DNA from 2 places in the Cupriavidus sp. MP-37 genome. Region 1 is predicted to be linked to the other one. Evidence: riboswitches for the same ligand, from Rfam matches in the RefSeq annotation. Region 1 holds a riboswitch; the other holds the start of a gene.
The links. Region 1 has a riboswitch for glycine ahead of LIN44_RS21945 (D-amino acid dehydrogenase). Riboswitches for the same ligand answer to the same signal wherever they lie in the genome.
Positions count from the first base shown of each region.

Region 2: linked by a shared signal. The riboswitch ahead of gcvT (glycine cleavage system aminomethyltransferase GcvT) and the one ahead of LIN44_RS21945 (D-amino acid dehydrogenase) in region 1 are both predicted to bind glycine.

Region 1 covers NZ_CP085345.1:1,197,935-1,209,398, reverse strand. The annotation lists gene LIN44_RS21960 (alpha/beta fold hydrolase) at 1-103, opposite strand, end outside; gene LIN44_RS21955 (LysR substrate-binding domain-containing protein) at 383-1,312, shown strand; gene LIN44_RS21950 (DUF1484 family protein) at 1,741-1,926, opposite strand; gene LIN44_RS21945 (D-amino acid dehydrogenase) at 2,427-3,737, opposite strand; glycine riboswitch at 3,753-3,871, opposite strand; glycine riboswitch at 3,872-3,970, opposite strand; gene LIN44_RS21940 (TonB-dependent receptor) at 4,182-6,458, shown strand; gene LIN44_RS21935 (sialidase family protein) at 6,463-7,713, shown strand; gene LIN44_RS21930 (hypothetical protein) at 7,710-8,219, shown strand; gene LIN44_RS21925 (DUF3597 domain-containing protein) at 8,261-8,740, opposite strand; gene LIN44_RS21920 (porin) at 9,061-10,152, shown strand; gene LIN44_RS21915 (MBL fold metallo-hydrolase) at 10,191-11,228, shown strand; gene LIN44_RS21910 (tripartite tricarboxylate transporter substrate binding protein) at 11,250-11,464, opposite strand, start outside.
Region 2 covers NZ_CP085344.1:371,287-382,750, reverse strand. The annotation lists gene LIN44_RS01755 (ABC transporter substrate-binding protein) at 1-107, shown strand, start outside; gene LIN44_RS01750 (UvrD-helicase domain-containing protein) at 131-2,245, opposite strand; gene LIN44_RS01745 (glycine zipper 2TM domain-containing protein) at 2,526-2,753, shown strand; glycine riboswitch at 2,829-2,916, shown strand; glycine riboswitch at 2,938-3,062, shown strand; gene gcvT (glycine cleavage system aminomethyltransferase GcvT) at 3,158-4,297, shown strand; gene gcvH (glycine cleavage system protein GcvH) at 4,397-4,777, shown strand; gene gcvP (aminomethyl-transferring glycine dehydrogenase) at 4,877-7,807, shown strand; gene LIN44_RS01725 (L-serine ammonia-lyase) at 7,900-9,276, shown strand; gene LIN44_RS01720 (MBL fold metallo-hydrolase) at 9,332-10,069, shown strand; gene LIN44_RS01715 (OsmC family protein) at 10,098-10,571, shown strand; gene LIN44_RS01710 (alpha/beta hydrolase) at 10,591-11,439, shown strand; gene LIN44_RS01705 (YbdK family carboxylate-amine ligase) at 11,458-11,464, opposite strand, start outside.

The DNA of each region.
Region 1 (11,464 bases):
GTGCCCAACGCTCCACATACATAGGGTGAGCGCTCGAACTCACATGAAATGAGGCACGAGCGTGACTGACGCTTTGCAGCACATTGTCTCCTTTATAATCCATTCGTTCCCCAATCTTTCGCGGGGGACAGACTTGGGATTAGTATCGCTGCCCGCCACTGAACGGGCCATTGCCAAATGTCGACGCCTCTCGTGCCGAAACGAGAACACCGATGGATTCGTGCCTGTGGTGTGGATGGGTGCAGTTGCTGATTCGCTTTCGCTGCGCAGCGCCGCCTGAGAGAAGAGAAAAGACCTTGCGCGAAAAGATGAGGGGCGTTATAGCGATCTCTACGGCGCTTCGGACGTGGGCGAGCCGGGGTTGCGATTAGGGAAAGCAGGAATGCCACAGACTATCAAGCAGCTTGATTTGACCTCGCTTCGACTGTTCAGAGCCGTGCAGGCGGAAGGCGGGGTCGTGCGGGCAGCGACAGCCGAGCATATCGCGCCTTCAGCAATAAGCCGGCGCATCTCGGAGCTGGAGAGTACCCTGGGTACCAAGCTTCTGTTTCGCGACTCGTCAGGGACGCGACTGACGCGCGCGGGCGAGGTCGTGCTGGCCTATGCGATGAAAATTGATGTCGATCTGCAGCGTATGATTGCGGAGATAACGCACGTTGACTCCAGCGTCTACGGAACCGTTCGCGTGCTCGCCAACCTCTCTTCGATGGTCCAGTTCGTTCCTCGAGATCTTGTGGCGCTGGAGGAGAAGTACCCCGACGTCGTAGTCAGTTTCGAGGAGCGACTGAGCGCCGGGATCATTCGCGGTGTTAGCGATGACGTTGCGGATGTCGGCATTACGCACATCGTTCATGAAGGATGCAAACTTTCGACTGTTCCTTATCGCCGGGAAGTATTCGCGCTGGTCGTAGCATCCGGACACCCATTGGCGAACAGTGAGGCGATCCGCTTTAGCGAGACACTCGGCTACGTCCACATTGGATTCCCGGAAGGGAGTGCGCTCGGACAAATTCTTGCAATGAAGGCGGGCGAACTCGGCCGCTTGCTAACATACCGTATTCGCGTTTCGAGCTTCGATTCGGCTTGCAGCCTAGTGGCAGCAAAGGCAGGCATCTGCATCATGCCAACGAGAGTAGCTGAGGTATATCGTTCGAGCTTACAGTTGAGAATCATTCCATTGTCAGATGACTGGGCGGCGCGCCATCTGATGCTTGTTTTCAAACGATATGACTCACTTTCCCTGCAGGCAAGAGCGTTTGTCGATTTTCTGAGCGCCAGAAGCAATGCCGATGACGATTCGCGCGACGATTAATTGAGACTGCCTTGATCTCGACCCATCTGTGTAGGCACCAGCGGTGCATCGACGACAACTGACACGCTGCAGATGGGCGCACAGATTCCAGTCGGCAGCGGAAGGATCCTGGCCTCTGCGGTTTCTTCACCGGTACGTAGCGATGTCATGGCGGACTTTCGGCGCCATGGACTTGCCGATGGTTATGACTATGCCCTGTCGAAGCGAACGGACGTGTACGCTGTGACGGTGTTCGACAAGGTTAGCGGAGAGGGCAGTGGCACCAGCTTTGCACGGGGTATGCGCCACAAATTTTAGGCTCTTCGACGAACTCCGGGGCTGGCAAAGTTGCTCCAATGTGCCTCTGCGCCGACGGCAAGCTCGAGATCGCGGAGCGGAACCCAAGGCGAGGTGTGATAGCACAGACCCACCATCACACCCCCCAACCGCTATTGCAACCGCTCTCGCTCAACCATCAGCCCATCAATCTGCATCTTCACCATGCCAAGCAGGCAAAGCGCGCTGAAGCAGCCCTCCGAGCTTTCGCTTTCATGATCCAGAAGTACAAGTACCCCTTCAATTCCTGCGCGAACCTGCTGCAGGCATTCGTTGGTCATTTCATCGATCGTTGCCATTGATTCCCCACTAGTGAAAGCGCGCCACTCATTTCCACATGAGGGCGGCGGGCCAGACAGCGAGGGTGGAAAGACCGGTCTAAGGTGGGGAACCGGTCAGCCTTGCGGCTGCCTCGCCCGGCCCGCCAGGGAGCCAGCTTGGTTCGTGCGAACACACAGGCGTTGCCCGTTACAAGCGCAACGCCTGTCCACCTTAAACATCCGGGCTTTCCACACCCGATCATCGGTGGTCCGATGACGCCACCAGTATTTCCTGTTGGTAGCGGGGAATCGATGAGAGATGTCGCATTTCCAGGGGCGCGCGAAGTTTGGATCCGGGCAACGGATTCAGAAATCGCTGACTCTTGAAATGCGCATGCGGGCTCTAATGCCCTACCGTCATTCCCGCGAAGGCGGGAACCCAGCGTCGTTAAAAGTCACTGGGTCCCCGCTTTCGCGGGGACGACAGTCACTTTACTGAACGGCATCAGCGTGCGGGCTTAGCCCTTTCCCTCCGAAGTTCAGGCTCGCGCCGGCGTCAGCGCAGCGCCTGTCACCATCGCCGGGGCACTCCCCATTGCCTGGTCCACCACCCCCGCCACCATATCCGCCGTCACCGCCGACAAGGTCCACCCCAGGTGCCCGTGGCCGGTGTTGTAGAAGATGCAGGCCGCGCGCCCGCGTCCCACGCGCGGCAGCATGTCCGGCATCATCGGCCGCAGTCCGGCCCATGGCACCACGCTGCGCGTGCTGACGCCGGGGAAGCACTGATGCACCCAGTCCACCAGTGGGCGGATGCGGTCGGCGCGGATGTCGCGGTTGGTGCCGTTGAACTCGGCGGTGCCGGCAACGCGGAAGCGGTCGTCGCCCAGGCGGCTGGTGACCAGCTTGGTTTCGTCGTCGAGCAGGCTGACCACCGGTGCCGCGGCGCGGCTGGCGTCGTCGGTCAGGTTGACCGTGATCGAATAGCCCTTGACCGGATAGATGTTGACGCGGTCGCCCAGCCCGGCGGCCAGTGCGCGGCTGGCGGTGCCGGCGCAGATCACGGCGCCGTCGAAGGTGGCACTGGTGCTGTCGTTGCCGTCCTGCACGGTGATGGTGGCGCGCCGGCCGTCGGTCTTGACCGCGCGCACGTCCTGGCCGTAGAGGCAGCGCACGCCCAGGCGCGCAATGGCGGCGGCCAGGCCGCTGGTGAACTTGTGGATGTCGCCGGTCGAATCGCTCTCGGTGAAGTAGCCGCCGTAGTAGGAGCCCGCCAGCGTCGGCTCGATCGCGCGCATTTCCTGCGGCGTCACCGCGCGCCGCTCCAGGCCGCCTTGCGCCAGCAGCGCCGAGACCCGGCTGGCATGCTCGAAGCCGGCGCGGTCGCGGTAGATGTGTAGGATGCCGGCGCGCTTCAGGTCGAAGTCGATGCCTTCCTGCGCCGCCCACGCAAACAGGTGCTCGCGCGCGGCGATGGCAAGGCGTGCGGTTTCGATGGTATTGCGGCGGTAGTTGGGAATCGACGCGATGAACTCGGCGAACCACGACAGCTTGTGCCAGCTGGGCCGGGGATTGACCAGCAGCGGCGCATCGTTGCGCAGCATCCATTTGATGCCCTTGACGAGGGTGGACCAGTGGGTCCAGACCTCGGCGTTGGAGGCGGAGAGCTGCCCCCCGTTGGCGAACGAGGTCTCCATGGCGGCATAGCGGTGCCGTTCGAACAGCGTGACGGAGAAGCCGCGCCGGGCCAGCGCGTAGGCCGTGGTGACACCAGTGATACCACCGCCGATGACAGCGATTGTCTTCATGATCTGCAGGATCCAGGAACGTCGAAGGGTAGGAGTCCGCACGCAACATGCGTGAAGGACGCCCCCTCTGTTCTGGACCTGAGAGATTCGCGACGCCTGGCAGCGGGGCGGGGCGCGCTTGCTCCTTCGGTATGCCGGGCGGACGATGGCGTCCGGCATTCTTCAGAGTGCACTGACGGGTGATGCCGGTCCTTTTGCCTGAGAGTTTCCGGGGCGGTTGCTCCTTCGGCGCCGTGCGCGGCGGGCGCCGCGACAGTCTCTCCCTGCATCACGCTGGCTGGAGGCCAGTCGGGGCAATGTAGTGACAAGGCCGGGTATTGGGTATGCGGGTTAACGCGGATATCCCCGGCGGCCCGCGTCGCTATGTCGCATCGGCGCGGATCGCCTCGGCCCATAAAATGTCAGCGCTCGCTATGCTGGAGGTGCGGGAGGTGCGCCTGATGCTACGCAGCACAGCGAGCCAAAAAGACGACAACAAGGTTTCCAGTGAAGAAAAATCGCATTGCGCTGGCCGTTTCGACAGTGCTGATGGGCCCCGCCGTGGCCGCCGCCCAGGCGGTGGAGGCGCCCGCGCCGCTGCAGGAGGTGGTGGTATCGGCCAGCACCGAACGCGGCGACACGCCGGCGATCCCGCCCAACACGCCGTCGCCGGCCTATGGCATCCGCAGCACGCGCATGGCTGACTTCAACGTGGTCAATACGGAAGACGCACTGAAGTACGCGCCCAACCTCGCCGTGCGCAAGCGCTTTATCGGCGATATGAATTCGATCATCTCGGTGCGCAGCACCAGTTCGCGCCAGTCGGCGCGCGGGCTGGTCTATGCGGACGGGCTGCTGCTGTCCAACCTGCTGGGCTCGGACTTCAGCTTCCCGCCGCGCTGGTCGCTGGTCAATGCCGCCGAGATCGAGCGCATGGACGTGCTGTACGGCCCGTATTCGGCGCTGTATCCGGGCAATTCGCTGGGCGCGACGGTGCTGATCACCACGCGCACGCCGGAGAAGTTCGAGGGCGATGCCAGCGTGCAGTGGTTCACCCAGCGCTTCAACCTGTACGGCACCCACGATAACTTCAACGGGGTGCATGCCAACGCCTATGTGGGCGACCGCGTTGGTGCGTTCTCGTGGCTGGTCAGCGTCGACCGGCAGGACAGCAAGAGCCAGCCGCTGAGCTTCTATACCGCGTCGCGCTCGACGCGGCCTGCGGGCGCGGCGGACACGCCGGTTTCCGGCGCCTATTTCGACCAGGACCAGAGCGGGCGCGACCGCGTGGTGATGGGCGTGAACAGCGAGGGCGTCACGCACACGGTACAGGACCAGCTCAAGCTCAAGCTTGGCTATGACATCACCAGCACGCTGCAGGCGCAGTTCACCGCCGCATACTGGCAGCAGGACCGCTCCAACACCACCGGCAGTTATCTGCGCGATGCCAGCGGCAATGTGGTCTCGGGCGGACCGGTGAACATCGGCGGCTACCAGTACGTGATTCCCGCCAACGCCTTTGCGCCCGGCAATGGCGAGGATGCGCGCTGGCTCTACGGCCTGTCGCTGCGCACGCGCAACCAGACCGGGTGGAACTTCTCCGGTGTGGCGTCGCTGTTCGATGTCAGCAAGGACGTGAGCCGCAGCGCCAACTCCGTCGGCAACGGACCGGGCACGGTCACCTATGGCGACGGCACCGGCTGGCGCACGCTCGACCTGAAGGCCGACTACCGCCCGCAGCGCCTGCAGGGCGGGCACTGGGTCACGTTCGGCTACCACTATGACAACTACCGGCTGAGCAACACCACCTACAACACCTCGGACTGGCGCGCGGCCACCATCACCGCGTTCAACAATGCCTTCACCGGCAAGACCGAGACCCAGGCGCTCTACGCGCAGGACGCCTGGTACTTCGCCGAGGACTGGAAGCTGATCCCCGGCTTGCGCTACGAGCACTGGCGCGCCTATGATGGCAGCCGCAGCCAGCCTGGCGTGCAGGTCGGCTATCCGGTGCGCAGCGAGTCCAACTGGTCGCCCAAGCTGGCGCTGGAGAAGGCGTTCGGGCAGGACTGGCTGGGCCGGCTGTCGCTGGGCCAGGCCTATCGCTACCCCACCGTCAGCGAGCTGTTCCAGGGGCGCATCACCGGCACGGCGCTGATCAACAACGACCCGAACCTGCGTCCGGAGCGCTCCTTCTCGAAGGACCTGACCTTCGAGCGCACGGTGGAGGCGTCGAGTTTCCGGGTCTCGCTGTACGAGGACGATATCCGCGATGCGCTGGTCAGCCAGACCAACACCACGGTATTTCCCACCGTCACCAGTTTCCAGAACGTCGACCGGGTGCGCACGCGTGGTATCGAGCTCGCCTATGACGGCCGCGACGTGCTGGTGCGCGGCTTCGACCTGTCGGCCAGCGGCGCCTACAACCATTCGAAGACGCTGGAGAACGCCAACAATCCGGCCTCGGTGGGCAAGTATTTCTACCGCATCCCGAAGTGGCGCGCCAACCTGGCCGGCACCTATCGCTTCACGCCGGCGTGGGCCGGCACGCTGGCGATGACCTATTCGGGCCGGCAGTACAATACGCTCGACAATTCCGATACCAACCCCGACACCTTCGGCGGCACCAGCAGCTTCCTGACCTTCGACGTCAAGGTGACCTACAAGCCGGCGCGCAATGTGCGGCTCGGGCTTGGCATCGACAACCTCACCGACCAGCGCTATTTCGTCTATCACCCGTACCCGGGGCGGACGTTCTACGCCGAGGCGAAACTTTCCTTCTGAGCACGTGAACACGCTGACTTCCACCATGCCAGGCGCCCGCTCCGCTGTCCGCGGCATCGTTGCCGGGCTGATCGCCTTTGCCGCGCTGGCGGCCGCCAGCGCAACCGCACAGACGCACGGCGGCCATGCCGGCCATGGTGGCCAGGCCAAGGCCGCGAAGATGAGCGAACTGGGCACCGGCGCCGCCTTCGACCGCGACGGCAAGCTGTGGATTGCCTACAAGGACGGTCCCCATGTCGCCGTGCGCGCGTCGACCGACTACGGCCGCAGCTTCGGCCCGGCGCGGCATGTCAACGGCACGCCGGAGCCGGTCGCCGCCGATCATGAAAGCCGCCCCAAGGTGGCCACCGGACCCGACGGGCAGGTCTACGTCACCTGGACCCAGCCGCTGCCCAAGCCTTGGACCGGCTTTATCCGCTTTGCGCGCTCCACCGACGGCGGCCAGACCTTTGCCGAGCCGCTGACGGTGCATGCCAACCGCGACCAGATCGCGCACCGCTTCGACGCGATCGCGGTGGACCCCGCCGGGCGGGTCTTCGTCAGCTGGATCGACAAGCGCGACGTGGCCGCGGCCGAGGCGCGCAAGCAGCCGTATGCCGGCGCCGCGATCTACTACGCCGTGTCGGCCGATCATGGCAAGACCTTCCAGGGCGACTACAAGATCGCCGACCAGTCGTGCGAATGCTGCCGCATCGCGCTGTCGCCCACGCCGGATGGCCGGATGCTGGCGCTGTGGCGCCATGTGTTCCCGCCCAACGCGCGCGACCACGCCCTGGCGCTGCTGGGCGCCGACGGCAAGGCCACGCCGATGCAGCGCGCCACCTTCGACGACTGGCGCATCGACGCGTGCCCGCACCACGGCCCCGGCGCTTCGGTGGCGCCCGACGGCACCGTGCACATGGTCTGGTTCAGCGTGCGCGCGGGCAAGCCGACGGTGTCGGTGGGGCGCTGGCGCGACGGCAAGCTGCAGGCGCAACGCCCGCTCGATGACGCGCGCGCGCAGCATGCCGATATCGTCGCGCTGAACGACAACGACATCGCGGTGGTGTGGAAATCGTTCGACGGCCAGCAGACGCGGCTCTCCGCCATGCTGTCGCACGATGGCGGCAAGACCTGGCAAACGCGCAAGCTGGCTGGCACGGAACGCGACTCCGACCAGCCGCACCTGCTGCAGCACGCCGGCCGCGCCTACGTGCTGTGGCGCACCGAGGCCGAGGGCTTCCAGGTCTTCGGGCTCGGGCAGGAGGGCGCATGATGCGATCGCGCCGCCAACTGTTCGCCGCCGCCGTTTCAGCCGCGCTTACCGCATGCGCGCTGATGCTCGGCAACGCCAATGCCGCCGACCGCGTCGCGATGTTCGAATCCGCCAACGCCGCGCGCATCGCCGCCAGCCAGCAGGGCAAGCCCTTCGTGCTGGTGGTGTGGTCGCTGGATTGCGTCTATTGCAAGCGCAACTTCGACGCCCTCGGCAAGCTGCGTGCGAAGCATCCCGGGCTGCGCGTGGTCACGCTGGCCACGGACAGCGCCGACGCCTTGCCCCAGGTGCAACAGGTGCTCGGTCGCGTCGGGCTGACGCGCAATGCGTGGGTGTTCGGGCACGAGCCGCAGGAGCGGCTGCGCTATGCGGTCGACCCGGAGTGGATGGGCGAAATGCCGCGCACCTACTTCTATCGCGCCGACGGCCAGCGGCAGGGCGTGTCCGGCGTGATCAGCGAAGGCGACTGGGCCCGGCACCTGCGCTGGGCCGGCATCGCGGGCTGAGATTGCTGCGGCGCCAGCCCGGCGCCGCATTCCCCATTACCTCAGGACAGTTCCTTCGGCAGCTTGCCGCCGTTGGCGGCCAGTTCCTGCATCAGGCGCTTGTGCAGCCAGACGTTCATCGCCGCGGAATCGTTCATGTCGCCGCTGTAGTGCAGCTCGCGCGCGAGTTCCTTGCGGTGTTCCAGGCTGCTGTCGATCCCAAGCGCCTTCATCGTATCGACGATGGACGTGCGCCAGTTCAGCGTCTGCCCGCTCTGCTGCACCATCCGGTCCATGATGGCCTCGACATCCACGCCCGACAGCGGCGTGGCTTGTGCGCCGCCGGTCGGCGCACCGGTCGTGCCCTGGACGTTGCCCGCGGGCGCCGCGCCGGTGCCGGCGGTTGGCGCAGTGCCGGCCGGCGCGCCCGCGGAAGTGGGCGACCCGGCGGCGGGCGGGGTGCTGGTGGTGGTCGCGGTGGTGGTGGCCGCGGGCTTGTCCTTGCCCAGCAGCTTGTTGAGGATGTCCTTGAAGATGCTCATGGCCGGCTCCTGAATGGTGGATCGGGGCAGCAAGCCCTTGCAGGTTCCGGGCCACCGTTGCGGCGCGTTGTCGCGGCGCGGGTAGCACGCGCCGTTTGTAAATGGTGCGTGTATCGGCACCGGCTTCCACGCTGTGCCCGCTGTCCTCCCCTACGGCATGCCTTGCCTTGTTCCCGGATTGGTAGTTTCCCCACTCTGCCGGCATCGCCAGCGGCGATATGATTCGCGCCTGTTGGTTCAATAAAGAAACAGATGTTCAAATATGAACGCGCAGCAACGAGGCCAATTCGTTTGCTGTGGCCGGGCAAGGAGGCGTCATCGTGAAGTTCCGGAAATTTGCGCCCGCACTCGCGGCAGCGCTGCCACTGGCGGCGGCAGCGCAGTCGGTGACGCTCTACGGCGTCATCGATACGGGGGTGGAATACCTGAACCATGTCGGCCCGGCGGGTCATACCCTGGTGCGCCAGCCGTCGCTGGCGGCGACCGTGCCGTCACGCTGGGGCTTGCGCGGCAGCGAGGATCTCGGCAACGGGCTGAAGAGCGTGTTCGTGCTGGAATCGGGGTTTGCGCCTGACTCGGGCGTTTCTAACCAGGGCGCGCGCCTGTTCGGGCGCCAGGCCTTCGTCGGGCTGAGCGGCCCATGGGGACAGGTCGGGTTCGGGCGCCAGTACACCATGCTGTTCTGGGCCCGGCTGGATACCGACATCCTCACCTCCAACGTCTATGGCGTGGGCTCGATCGACAGCTATATCCCCAACACGCGCGCCGACAACGCGCTGTCGTACAAGGGCAAGTTCGGCGGGGTCACCGTCGGCGCGACATACAGCCTGGGCCGCGATGCCGTCAATGCCGGCCCCGGACCGGCCGGCACCAACTGCGCGGGCGAGAACTCGGCGGACGCAAGGGCCTGCCGCGAATGGTCCGCCATGCTGATGTACGAAACCGGCTGGTGGGGCGTGAGCGCTGCCTATGATTCGCTGCGCGGCGGCCCGGGCGCGTTTGGCGGCCTGAGCCGCAGCAGCCTGAAGGACGATCGCCTCTCGCTGGGCGGCTACATGCTGCTGCAGCGGACCAAGCTGGGCCTGGGCCTGCTGTCGCGCAACAACCAGGCGAGCGCCACGCCGCGCAGCGATCTGTGGTTCGCGGGCGCCTCGCATGACTTCACGCCCGCGTTCAACCTTGCCGGCGAACTCTATTACCTGCGCTACCGGCACAGCGCGAACCGCGCCTGGCTTGGCGCGCTCCGCGCCACCTATGCGTTCTCGAAGCGCACCTCGCTCTATGCCACCGCGGGCTATATCGACAATCGCGGCCAGTCGGCGCTGTCGGTCAGCGGCGGCAGTCCCGGCGGAAATCCCACGCCAGGGGGCAACCAGGCCGGCGTCATGCTTGGCATCAAGCAGATCTTCTGAGCCGTTGCGGCCATTTCATGTCTTGAAGAGGTAGAACGATGAAACCCTCCCACCTGCTGTCGATGCTGACCGGCATCGTCCTGATCTTCGCGTCAGCGCTCTCGGCCGCCGCGCCCGCCACGGCGCCGGTGGTGGGCACGCCCCCAGCCCCGCCGGGCCGCACGGGCGGTACCGAGCCCGCCGACCATTTCCGCGTGACGCTGCTGGGCACCGGCACGCCGGTGCCGTCGCCAACCCGCGCCGGCTACAGCACGCTGGTCGAAGCCGGAGGCCAGAAGCTGGTCTTCGATTTTGGCCGCAACGTATCGGTGCGCCTGTGGCAGCTGCGGATTCCGCTGGGCAGCGTCGATGCGCATTTCCTCACGCACTTCCATTCCGACCACCTGGTGGGCCTGCCCGACCTGTGGCTGACCGGCTGGCTGCGGCCGCCCTATGGCCGCCGCGACCGGCCCATGGCGCTGTATGGCCCGGCGGGCACGCGCGCGCTGGCGGATGGCCTGCGCCAGGCCTTTGCCGCCGATATCGCGATCCGGCACAAGGACGAAGGCAGCGCGCTTACCGGCATCACCATCGATGCGCATGACGTGGCGCCGGGCATCGTCTATGAGAAGGGCGGGGTGCGCGTGACCGCGTTCGAGAACGATCACGGCGACAACATCCGCCCGTCATATGGCTACCGCATCGACTATCGTGGCCGTTCGGTGGTGCTGTCGGGCGATACCCGCTTCAGTCCCGCCGTGGTGGCGCAGGCCCGGAACGCGGACGTGCTGGTGCATTGCGTCACGCTGATCCCGGACACGCTGCTGGCGTCCAATCCCGCGTACCGCGCCATCTACGACCATCTGTCCTCGCCCGAGGATGCCGCGCGGGTGTTCCAGGCCGCCGCGCCGAAGCTGGCCGTGTTCAGCCACATCGGCCTGAACGGCGATGCCACGGTGGGGCAGATCGTCGAGCGGGTCCGCAAGACCTACGCCGGTGAAGTTCTGGTTGGCGAAGACCTGACCCGTGTGGAAATCAGCCTGGATGGCCGCGCCGGCACCTCGGGCGGCATCGCGGTGTGGCAGGAAAAGCCCTGAGCCACGAGCGGACCGATACGCTCAGTCCGGCTTGATACCGGCCCGCGCAATGATCGGCTTCCAGCGCTGCTGCTCCTGCGCGATGAAGCGCGAGAATTCCGCCGGCGTGCCGCCCACCACGATGGCCGCGTCCGCGCTCAGGCGCTCGACCGAGCTCTGGCTCTTCACGGCTTTCATGGTGGCGTCGGCCAGCTTGTCGGCGGCAGGCTGGGGCAGTGATGCCGGCGCCAGCAGGC
Region 2 (11,464 bases), on a different replicon from region 1:
GGCGCGTGCTGCAGGGGCGCGTCGACGTGGGCGACTTCACGCTCGACTTCAGCCGCGGGCAGCGCGGCTCGCAGTACGTCACGCTGGCGGTGTCGGGCGCACGCTAGCGATGCGATAGCGCCGCGGCGGCTCAGCCGGCGGCCGCCTTGCCGCCATTACCACCATTACCACCGTTGCCGAGCAGCGCCTTGAGCGCGCCAAGGCGGTCCTTGGGGCTCATCGCCGGGGTCGCGTCGACCGGCGCGGGCGCCTCTTCCAGCTTCATCTCGCCGATAAAGCGGGACGGCTGGCACGAATAGGTCTCGCGCGCGCGCTTGCGCTTCTTGCACCAGCTGACATGCAGGCTGCGCTGCGCGCGCGTAATGCCCACGTACATCAGGCGCCGCTCTTCCTCGATCTTTTCGTCGCTCATGTCCTCGTCCTCGCGGCAGTGGGGCAGGATGCCTTCTTCCACGCCGACCAGGAACACATGCGGATATTCCAGCCCCTTGGACGCATGCAGCGTCGACAGCCGCACCGCGTCGGGGTCTTCCTCGCGGCCTTCCAGCATGCTCATCAGCGCCACGGTCTGGGTCAGTTCCAGCAGGTTCTTGCCTTCGCTGCCGAAGCCGTCGGCGGTGTCGAAGCCGGTGGCTTCCCCGCCGTCCGCGCCCTCGGGCTTGGTGCCCTTGCGCTTGAGCCAGTCGAGGAATTCCAGGGTATTGGTCCAGCGCGACTGCGCCTGCCGTTCGTCGAAGCTGTCGTACAGGTAGGCCTCGTAGTGGATGCCGGCCATCAGGTCGTCGAGGACCTCGGTGGCCGGGTCCTTGGCCGCGCGGTCGGCCAGCCGCACCATCGATTCGCAGAACACGCGCAGCGGTTCCAGCTGGCGCGGCTGCAGCTTGCCCTCGATGCCGCCCATCATCGCCGCCTCGAACAGCGACACCTTGGCCTGGCCGGCGAAGGTGCCCAGCACTTCCAGCGTGGTGTTGCCGACGCCGCGGCGCGGCGTGGTGATGGCGCGGATAAAGGCGGGATCGTCGTCGGGATTGGCGATCAGGCGCAGGTAGGCGCAGATGTCCTTGATCTCGGCCTTGTCGAAGAAGCTCTGGCCGCCGGACAGCACATACGGGATGCGCTCGCGCCGCAAGATCTGCTCGAACAGCCTGGCCTGGTGGTTGCCGCGGTACAGGATGGCGTAGTCGCGGAACTGCGCGCGGCGCTCGAACTTGTGCGCCGACAGGCGGAACACCACCGACTCGGCCTCGTGCTCCTCGTCGTTCATCGGATGGATGGCGATGGGGTCGCCCATGCCGTGCTCGCTCCACAGCTTCTTGTCGAACAGCTTGGGATTGTTGGCGATGACGGCGTTGGCCGCTTCCAGGATGCGCACGGTGGAGCGGTAGTTCTGCTCCAGCTTGATCACCTTCAGGTCCGGGAAATCGGTCTGCAGCCCGCGCAGGTTGTCGAGCGTGGCGCCGCGCCAGCCGTAGATGGCCTGGTCGTCGTCGCCCACCGCGGTGAAGGCCGGCGCGCGCAGGTGCGAGCCGCCCGCCAGCAGCTTGAGCAGCTGGTACTGGCAGGCGTTGGTGTCCTGGTATTCGTCGACCAGGAAGTAGCGCAGGCGGTTCTGCCACTTGAGCCGGACCGCTTCATCGCGCGCGAACAGCTCTGCCGGCAGGCGGATCAGGTCGTCGAAATCCACCGCCTGGTACGCGTTCAGCGTGGCGACGTAGTTGCGGTAGACCAGCGCGGCCTGGTGCTCGTCTGCGTTGGCGGCCTGCGCGATCGCGGCCTCGGGGTCGACCATGCCGTTCTTCCACAGCGAGATCGTGCTTTGCACGCCGCGGATCAGCTTCTTGTCGGTGGTGCCCAGCTGCTCCTGGATCAGGCCGAAGCAGTCGTCCGAATCCATGATCGAGAACTGCGGCTTCAGGCCGACGTGCTCGGCTTCCATGCGCAGGATCTGCACGCCCAGCGAGTGGAAGGTGCAGACCGTCAGCTGCCTGAGCGGAATGCGCTTGCCCTCGCGCGTGGTCTTGCCCTCCATCAGCTTGGCGATGCGCTCCTGCATCTCCTTGGCCGCCTTGTTGGTAAATGTGACGGCGGCGATATGGCGCGGCTCGAAGCCCTTGTCCTCGATCAGATGCGCGATCTTCTGCGTGATCACCCGGGTCTTGCCGGAGCCCGCGCCGGCCAGCACCAGGCAAGGCCCGTCGAGGTAGCGGACGGCTTCGGATTGGGCGGGGTTCAGGCCATGGGTCATGCGGGGAGGCGGAGCGGGCGTTTGGGGGCAGCGGCGGAATCGACGGGGAACGGCGGGAGTTGCCGGCAACCGGGCAACGGACCGCGGCAAAGCTGCCGATGTTAACACGCGCGCCACGGCTGGTCAGTCAGCGCACGCCGCGCGCGCCGGCCTGGCTGTGTCACTGGCGTAACACTTCGTAAAGACCGGAGCCAATGGCATAACGCGACACTCTAACCAGTGTGTCCCCCGGTCCGCCGGGCCGCGCGGGCATGCACAGATCATCACATCGGAGCCAACAATGAAAACCCTGCAAAGTTTGACCAAGGTGACCCTGATCGGCATGACGGTCGCGGCCTTTGCCGGTTGCGCGGACATGACCCCGAAACAACGTAATACCGCCATCGGTGCCGGTGCCGGCGCGGTGGGCGGCGCCATCCTGACCGACGGCAGCGCGCTGGGTACGCTGGGCGGCGCGGCCGTGGGCGGCGTGATCGGCAACGTCGTCACCGACGACAAGAAGAAGTAAGCCCGGCCGCGCAGCGTCGGGTACGGCGGGCCCCTGCCGTGGTTTGACAAAGGCCGGGGCCTCCCGTACATTGCGCGCATCCGACCGGGAGAGCGCGCATCGCCTGCGCCGCCGAAGGGGTATCACCCGAAAACTCTCAGGCACCACGGACCGGTCGGATCGGCATGCAACATGCACACGATGCATGCCGCACTCTGGAGAGCGGCACCCGCCATTCGTGGCGAGCGTGTCCACCGAAGGGGCGCGCGAGGCTGGGATCGATTGGATCCGCCTCGTAATCTCTCAGGTATCGAGGACAGAGGGGTCATCCGCCGCAGCGGATTGCTTGCCATATCGGCGTAGCGATCGTTGCGGCGGATGACCCTTTTTTGTTTTCGCCAACCGAGACTGCCCCCGAGGATTCCATGACGCTCCAGGCCACGCCCCTCAACGCTATCCACCGCGCCCTCGGCGCCCGCATGGTCGACTTCGGCGGCTGGGACATGCCGGTCAACTATGGCTCGCAGATCGAAGAGCACCATGCCGTGCGCAACGATGCCGGCATGTTCGACGTCTCGCACATGTGCGTGGTCGATCTCGCCGGCGCCAATACCCGCAGCTTCCTGCGCGGCCTGCTGGCCAACAACGTCGACAAGCTGCAGACCCCCGGCAAGGCGCTCTATTCCTGCATGCTCGACGAGAACGGCGGCGTCATCGACGACCTGATCGTCTATTTCTTCGCCGAGGACCGTTTCCGCCTGGTGGTCAATGCCAGCACCGCGGTGGGCGATATCGACTGGATCCGCGCCCGCAACGACGCCACCGGCAGCGGCGTGACCATCACGCCGCGCCGTGAAGATGTCGCGCCCGCGGGCGTGCAGCCGCTGGCCATCGTCGCGGTGCAGGGCCCCAACGCCCGCGCCAAGGTGTGGAGCACCTTCCCGTCGACCCAGCCTTCCGACACGCTCAAGCCGTTCAACGCCGTGGTAGTGCAGGACCCCGCCCTCGGCGAAGTGATGGTGGCGCGCACCGGCTACACCGGCGAAGACGGCTTCGAACTGGTGGTGCCCGCCGCCAGCGTCGCCGGCCTGTGGGAGAAACTGAATGCCGCCGGCGTGCGCCCGGCGGGCCTGGGCGCGCGCGACACGCTGCGCCTGGAAGCCGGCATGAACCTGTACGGGCAGGACATGGATATCAAGGTCTCGCCGCTGGACGCGGGCCTGGCCTGGACCGTCGACCTGCAGAGCGAGCGCGACTTCACCGGCAAGGCGGCGCTGGCCGCCAACGGGCAACGCCAGCAGTTCCTCGGCCTGATCCTGCGTCCGACGGAAGGAAAAGCGGGCGGCGTGCTGCGCGCCCACCAGAAGGTCATCACCCCCGCCGGTGACGGTGAAATCACCAGCGGCACCTTCAGCCCCTCGCTGTCGCAATCGATTGCGTTCGCGCGCCTGCCCCGGGGCGTGAACGTAGGCGACACCGTGCAGGTGGAGATCCGCGACCGCAAACTCAACGCGACTGTGGTTAAACTGCCGTTTGTGCGTCATGGCAAGGCACTCGTGAGCTAAGGGCAAGCCCCGCTCACCCAACGGTCGCCCTCGCCTGCCGGCAGCGTTGCCGGGCAGGCATCACCCAACAAGAAACAGATCTGAATCCGGAGAACCTTCATGAATTTCCCCGCTGACCTCAAGTACACCGAGTCGCATGAGTGGGTGCGCGTCGAAGCCGACGGCACGCTCACCATCGGCATCACCGACCATGCCCAGGACGCGCTGGGCGACATCGTCTTCCTGGAACTGCCCGAAGTGGGCAAGTCGGTCGGTGCCGGCGACGCGCTGGCGGTGGTGGAATCGGTGAAGGCCGCGTCCGACATCTACGCACCGGTGGCCGGCGAAGTCATCGCCGTCAACGAAGCCGCCACCGCGGCGCCGGAAAGCGTCAACGCCAACGCCTTCGACGCGTGGCTGTTCAAGCTCAAGCCGGCCAACGGCGACGACGTCAACGGCCTGATGTCGGCCGACGCCTACAAGGCCAGCGTCGGCGCCTGATCGCCCGCCGGTCCCGCGCCAGGGACCGGCACACCGCATTCGCGGCGCCGCGGCACGGCTGACCACCTGCCGCCGGCGCCCACCACGAGGTTCTTGCCCATGAACGCCCCGCTGCCCATGAAAGCCGCCCAAGCAAACCGGCCCACGCTGGCCGAACTGGAGGCGCGCGACGCCTTCGCCGCCCGCCATATCGGCCCCGATACCCCCGAACAGCAGCACATGCTGAAGGTGCTCGGCTATGACAGCCGCGCCGCGCTGATCGACGCCGTCATCCCCGCCGCCATCCGCCGCCGCGACGGCATGCCGATGGGCGAGTTCACCGAGCCGCTCAGCGAAGAGGCCGCGCTGGCAAAGCTGCGCGCGCTGGCGGGCAAGAACAAGGTCCTGAAGAGCTTTATCGGCCAGGGCTACTTCAACACCATCACGCCCGGCGTCATCCTGCGCAATATCTTCGAGAACCCCGCCTGGTACACCGCCTATACGCCGTACCAGCCCGAGATCTCGCAGGGCCGCCTGGAAGCGATGCTGAACTTCCAGCAGATGGTCACCGACCTGACCGGGCTGGATATCGCCAACGCGTCGATGCTGGACGAAGGCACCGCCGCCGCCGAAGCGATGACGCTGCTGCAGCGCGTGAACAAGCACGACTCCAATATCTTCTTCGTCGCCGACGACGTGCTGCCGCAGACGCTGGAAGTGGTACGCACGCGCGCGCTGCCGCTGGGCATCGAGGTCAAGGTCGGCCCCGCCGCCGACGCCGCTGCCGCGGGCGCGTTCGGCGTGCTGCTGCAATACCCGGGCGTGAACGGCGACATCAACGACTACCGCGCCATCGCCGACGCCGTGCACGCCGCCGGCGGCCTGGTGGTGGCGGCCGCCGACCTGCTGGCGCTGACGCTGATCGCCGCTCCCGGCGAATGGGGCGCCGACGTGGCGGTGGGCAACTCGCAGCGCTTCGGCGTGCCGCTGGGCTTTGGCGGCCCGCACGCCGGCTACATGGCGGTGAAGGATGCGTTCAAGCGCTCGATGCCCGGCCGGCTGGTCGGCGTGACCATCGACGCGCAGGGCAACCAGGCCTACCGCCTGGCGCTGCAGACGCGCGAGCAGCATATCCGCCGCGAGAAGGCGACCTCCAACATCTGTACCGCGCAGGTGCTGCTGGCGGTGATGGCGTCGATGTACGCGGTCTACCATGGCCCGCAAGGCCTGAAGCGCATCGCGCAGCGCGTGCATCGCCTGACCGCGACGTTGGCCGCCGGCCTGCAGGCGCTGGGCTTTGCGCGCACCAATGCCAGCTTCTTCGACACGCTGACGCTGGAAACCGGCTTCAACACCGACGCGATCCATGCCGCCGCCACCGCGCGCGGCATCAACCTGCGCCATGCCGGCGCCACCCGCGTCGGCATCTCGCTGGACGAGACCGCCACCCGCGCCGACGTGGTCGCACTGTGGGAGATCTTCACGCAAGGCAAGCCGCTGCCCGCCGAGGTCGACTTCGACAAGCTCGAGGCCGCCGCGCAGGACGCCTTCCCGCCCGCGCTGGCGCGCACCAGCGCCTACCTGACGCACCCGGTGTTCAACACGCACCACGCCGAGCACGAGATGCTGCGCTACCTGCGCATGCTGGCCGACAAGGACCTGGCGCTGGACCGCACCATGATCCCGCTGGGTTCGTGCACGATGAAGCTGAACGCGACCAGCGAGATGATCCCGGTGACCTGGCCCGAGTTCAGCCAGATCCACCCGTTCGCGCCGCTGGACCAGACCGTGGGCTACCGCGAGATGATCGACCAGCTCGAGGCCATGCTGTGCGCCGCCACCGGCTACGCCGCGGTCAGCCTGCAGCCCAACGCCGGCTCGCAGGGCGAATACGCGGGCCTGCTGATCATCCACGCCTACCACGCCAGCCGCGGCGAGAGCCACCGCGACATCTGCCTGATCCCGTCGTCGGCGCACGGCACCAACCCGGCATCGGCGCAGATGGCCGGCATGAAGGTGGTGGTGGTGGCCTGCGACGAGAACGGCAACGTCGACCTGGAAGACTTGGCCAGGAAGGCCGAGCAGCACAGCCAGAACCTGGCCGCGATCATGATCACCTACCCGTCCACGCACGGCGTATTCGAGCAGGGCGTGCAGCAGATCTGCGAAATCGTGCACAAGCACGGCGGGCAGGTCTACGTCGACGGCGCCAACATGAACGCGATGGTCGGCACCGCCGCGCCCGGGCAGTTCGGCGGCGACGTGTCGCACCTGAACCTGCACAAGACCTTCTGCATCCCGCACGGCGGCGGCGGCCCGGGCGTGGGTCCGGTTGCGGTCGGCGCACACCTGGCGGACTTCCTGCCCAACCAGGACAGCGTCGGCTATCGCCGCGACGAGCGCGGCATCGGCGGCGTGTCGGCGGCACCGTTCGGCTCGGCCAGCATCCTGCCGATCTCGTGGATGTATATCGCGATGATGGGCTCGGCCGGCCTCACCGCCGCGACCGAAAACGCGATCCTGGCCGCCAACTACGTTGCCAAGCGCCTGGCGCCGTACTACCCGGTGCTGTACACCGGCCAGCACGGTCTGGTCGCGCACGAATGCATCCTGGACCTGCGCCCGCTGCAGAAGGAAACCGGCATCAGCAACGAAGACGTGGCCAAGCGCCTGATGGACTACGGCTTCCACGCACCGACCATGAGCTTCCCGGTGCCGGGCACCCTGATGATCGAGCCGACCGAGTCCGAAGCGCTGCATGAGCTGGACCGCTTCATCGACGCGATGATTGCGATCCGCCAGGAAATCGGCCGGGTTGCGGACGGCACCTTCGACCGCGACGACAATCCGCTCAAGCACGCCCCGCACACCGCCGCGGTGGTCACCGCCAACGAGTGGCCCCACCAGTACACGCGCGAGGAAGCCGCCTACCCGGTGGCCTCGCTGCGCACGCAGAAGTACTGGCCGCCGGTCGGCCGCGCCGACAACGTGTACGGCGACCGCAACCTGTTCTGCGCCTGCGTGCCGGTCAGCGACTACGTGGTGGACTGAGCCGTCACCCCGCCCACAAGCTAAGCTGTACTCAGGGCGCCGCGCAACGCGGCGCCCGCCGGCCTGGTCCGGCATCAATCTGGAGGCGGTCCGTGGCAGTCAGCGTATTCGATCTGTTCAAGGTGGGCATCGGCCCGTCGAGCTCGCACACCGTGGGCCCGATGCGCGCGGCGCTGATGTTCGCGCAGGGGCTGGAGCGCGACGGGCTGCTGCCGCAAGTCGCCAGCGTGCGGGTGGAGCTGTATGGCTCGCTCGGCGCCACCGGCAAGGGCCACGGCACCGACAAGGGCGTGATCCTGGGCCTGATGGGCGAGGCGCCCGACACCATCGATCCCGATTCCATCGACACGCGCCTGGCGGCGCTGCGCAAGACGCGCGAGCTGTCGCTGCTGGGACGCCATATGGTGCCCTTCATCGGGAAGGAGCACATCGCCTTCTACCGGCGCGAGGCCATGGCCGAGCATCCCAACGGCATGAAGTTCCACGCCTTCGATGGCGGCGGCGCGACGCTGCGCGAGGCGCGCTACCTGTCGGTCGGCGGCGGCTTCGTGGTCACTGCCGGCGCGCCCAATACGCAGGTGCTCAAGGCCGCGCAGCAGTTGCCGCACCCGTTCCGCAGCGGCAAGGAACTGCTCGGGATGGCCGGCGCCAGCGGCAAGAGCATCGCCCGGCTGATGCTCGAAAACGAGCTGACCTGGCGCAGCGAGGAAGAGGTCGTCAACGGCCTGCTGCACATCTGGGACGTGATGCAGGCCTGCGTGGCGCGCGGCTGCCGCACCGACGGCGAGCTGCCGGGCCCGTTCAAGGTGAAGCGGCGCGCGCCCGAGCTGTACCGCAGCCTGACCGAACGCGCCGAACGCACGCTGTCGGACCCGCTCTCGGTGATGGACTGGGTCAACCTGTACGCCATCGCCGTCAATGAAGAAAACGCCGCCGGCGGGCGCGTGGTCACGGCGCCGACCAACGGCGCGGCCGGCATCATTCCCGCGGTGCTGCACTACTACGACCGCTTCGTGCCGGGCGCCAACCGCGCGGGCGTGGTCGACTTCCTGCTCACTGCCGGCGCGATCGGGCTGCTGTACAAGCTCAACGCGTCGATCTCCGGCGCCGAGGTCGGCTGCCAGGGCGAAGTCGGCGTAGCCTGCTCGATGGCGGCCGGCGCACTCGCAGCGGTCACCGGCGGCAGCCCGGCACAGGTGGAGAACGCCGCCGAGATCGGCATGGAGCACAACCTGGGGCTGACCTGCGACCCGGTCGGCGGGCTGGTGCAGATCCCGTGCATCGAGCGCAACGCGATGGCGTCGGTCAAGGCGGTCAACGCGGCGCGCATGGCGCTGCGCGGCGACGGCACGCATTACGTGTCGCTCGACTCGGTGATCAAGACCATGCGCGAAACCGGCGCCGACATGAAGACCAAGTACAAGGAAACGGCACGCGGCGGGCTGGCGGTGAATATCGTGGAGTGCTAGCGCCGGTGCGGCGTATCATGGCGGCGTTCCCCGGCCAAACAACAAGAGGACGGCCATGCAGACCTTCCACCAACTCTTTGACGAGACCTCGTCCACCTTCACCTACCTGCTGATCGACGCCGCCACCGGGGACGCGCTGCTGATCGATCCGGTCGACCACCAGCTCGAGCGCGACCTGAAACTGCTGCAAGAAACCGGCGCGCGCCTGGCGTGGGTGATCGAAACCCACGCCCATGCCGACCACATCACCTCGGCCGGCCACCTGGCCTTGCAGACCGGCGCGCATACCGCGGCGCCGTCCGGCTGCGACATCAAGCCCGCGCACAAGCAGCTGATCGACGGCGACACCATCGCCTTCGGCAAGCAGGTGCTGCGCGCCATCCATACGCCCGGGCACACCGCCGGCAGCATGAGCTACCTGTGGGAAGAAAGCACCGCCGACGGCATCGTGCGCCGCATCTTCACCGGCGACGCGCTGCTGATCGATGGCTGCGGCCGCACCGATTTCCAGTCCGGCGACGCCGGCACGCTGTACGACAGCCTGACCCGCAAGCTGTTCGCGCTGCCCGACGACACGCTGGTCTATCCGGCGCACGATTACAAGGGCCGCACCGTCTCCACCATCGGCCATGAACGCGCGCACAACAGCCGCGTCGCCGGCCGCACGCGCGAGCAGTTCGTCGAGATGATGCGCAACCTGAACCTGCCGCGCCCGAAGCTGATCGATGTTGCCGTGCCCGCCAACCAGCGCCTGGGCCTGCGCGACGGCGAAAGCGTGCCGCACGGCGCCTGAATGCCTTCCCAACCCTAGGAGTCCATGCATGTCCACCTACACCGCTGAAGTCCTGTGGCAACGAGACGGCCAGGATTTCGCCGGCAACCGCTACAGCCGCCGGCATCTGCTGCGCTTTGATGGCGGCGCCGAAGTGCCGGGCTCGTCGTCGCCGCACGTGGTGCCGCTGCCGATGTCCGATGCCAGCGCGATCGACCCGGAAGAAATGTTCATCGCTTCGCTGTCCAGCTGCCACATGCTGTGGTTCCTGTCGCTGGCGGCCAAGCAGCGCCTGGTGGTCGACCGCTACCTGGACGCCGCCACCGGCGTGATGGAAAAGAACGCCGACGGGCGCATGGCGATGACGGTGGTAACGCTGCGCCCGCAGGTCACGTTCGGCGGCGAGCGCGAACCCACGCGCGACCAGCTCGACGCGCTGCACCACGCCGCGCACGAGGCCTGCTTTATCGCCAACTCGGTCAGGACCGAAGTGCGCTGCGAACCGGTGTACGCCGGCGCCTAGCCGCCACGGACATACGGCCATGCGCGCCAGCGTGCCAGCCGCCGCCACCGCACCCTCGGCACCGCCACGCACGGCGCGGCCGCGCCTGTGGCGGTGGCTGGCAGCGGCCCTGGCGGGGCTAGCCGCAATCGCCATGCTGCAGGACCACTTCCTCTATTTCCCCGAACGCGCCGCGGTCGACGACATGGTCTCGCCCGGGCTGCGTGCGTGGCCGGATCCGGAGGATTTCCGCGGACTGGTGGCCGAGCCACGCGGGCCGGTGCGCGCCACCGCCATCGTGTTCCACGGCAACGCCGGACATGCCGGGCATCGCGACTATTACGCCAGCGCGCTGGCGCCGCTGGGCGTCCGCGTGATCCTGGCCGAGTATCCCGGGTACGGGCCGCGTGCGGGCACGCTGGGCGAGCGCAGCTTCGTCGCCGACGCGGAGCAGTCGATTGCGCTGGCGCGGCGCCAGTTCGACGGGCCGCTGCTGCTGATCGGGGAATCGCTGGGCGCCGGCGTGGCGGCAGCCGCGGCGGCGCGCCAGCGCGACAGCGTTGCCGGCGTGCTGCTGATCACGCCGTGGGACAAGCTGGCCCACCTGGCCTCGCACCACTATCCGTGGCTGCCGGCAGGCTGGGTGCTGCGCGACCGCTACGACAGCGTCGCCAACCTGGCGGGCTTCGGCCGCCCGGTGATGGTGGCGGTGGCCGAACGCGACACCATCGTGCCGGCGCGCTTCGGCGAGGCGCTGCATGCGTCGCTGGGCGAACCGCGGCGGCTGGCGGTGATCGAGGGGGCCGGCCACAACGACTGGACCGCGCACGTCGACGCGGGCTGGTGGCGCGACGCGCTGGCCTTCCTGCTGCCGCGACAGCAGCGCTGACGGCTGTCCGACGCGACTTTACGTG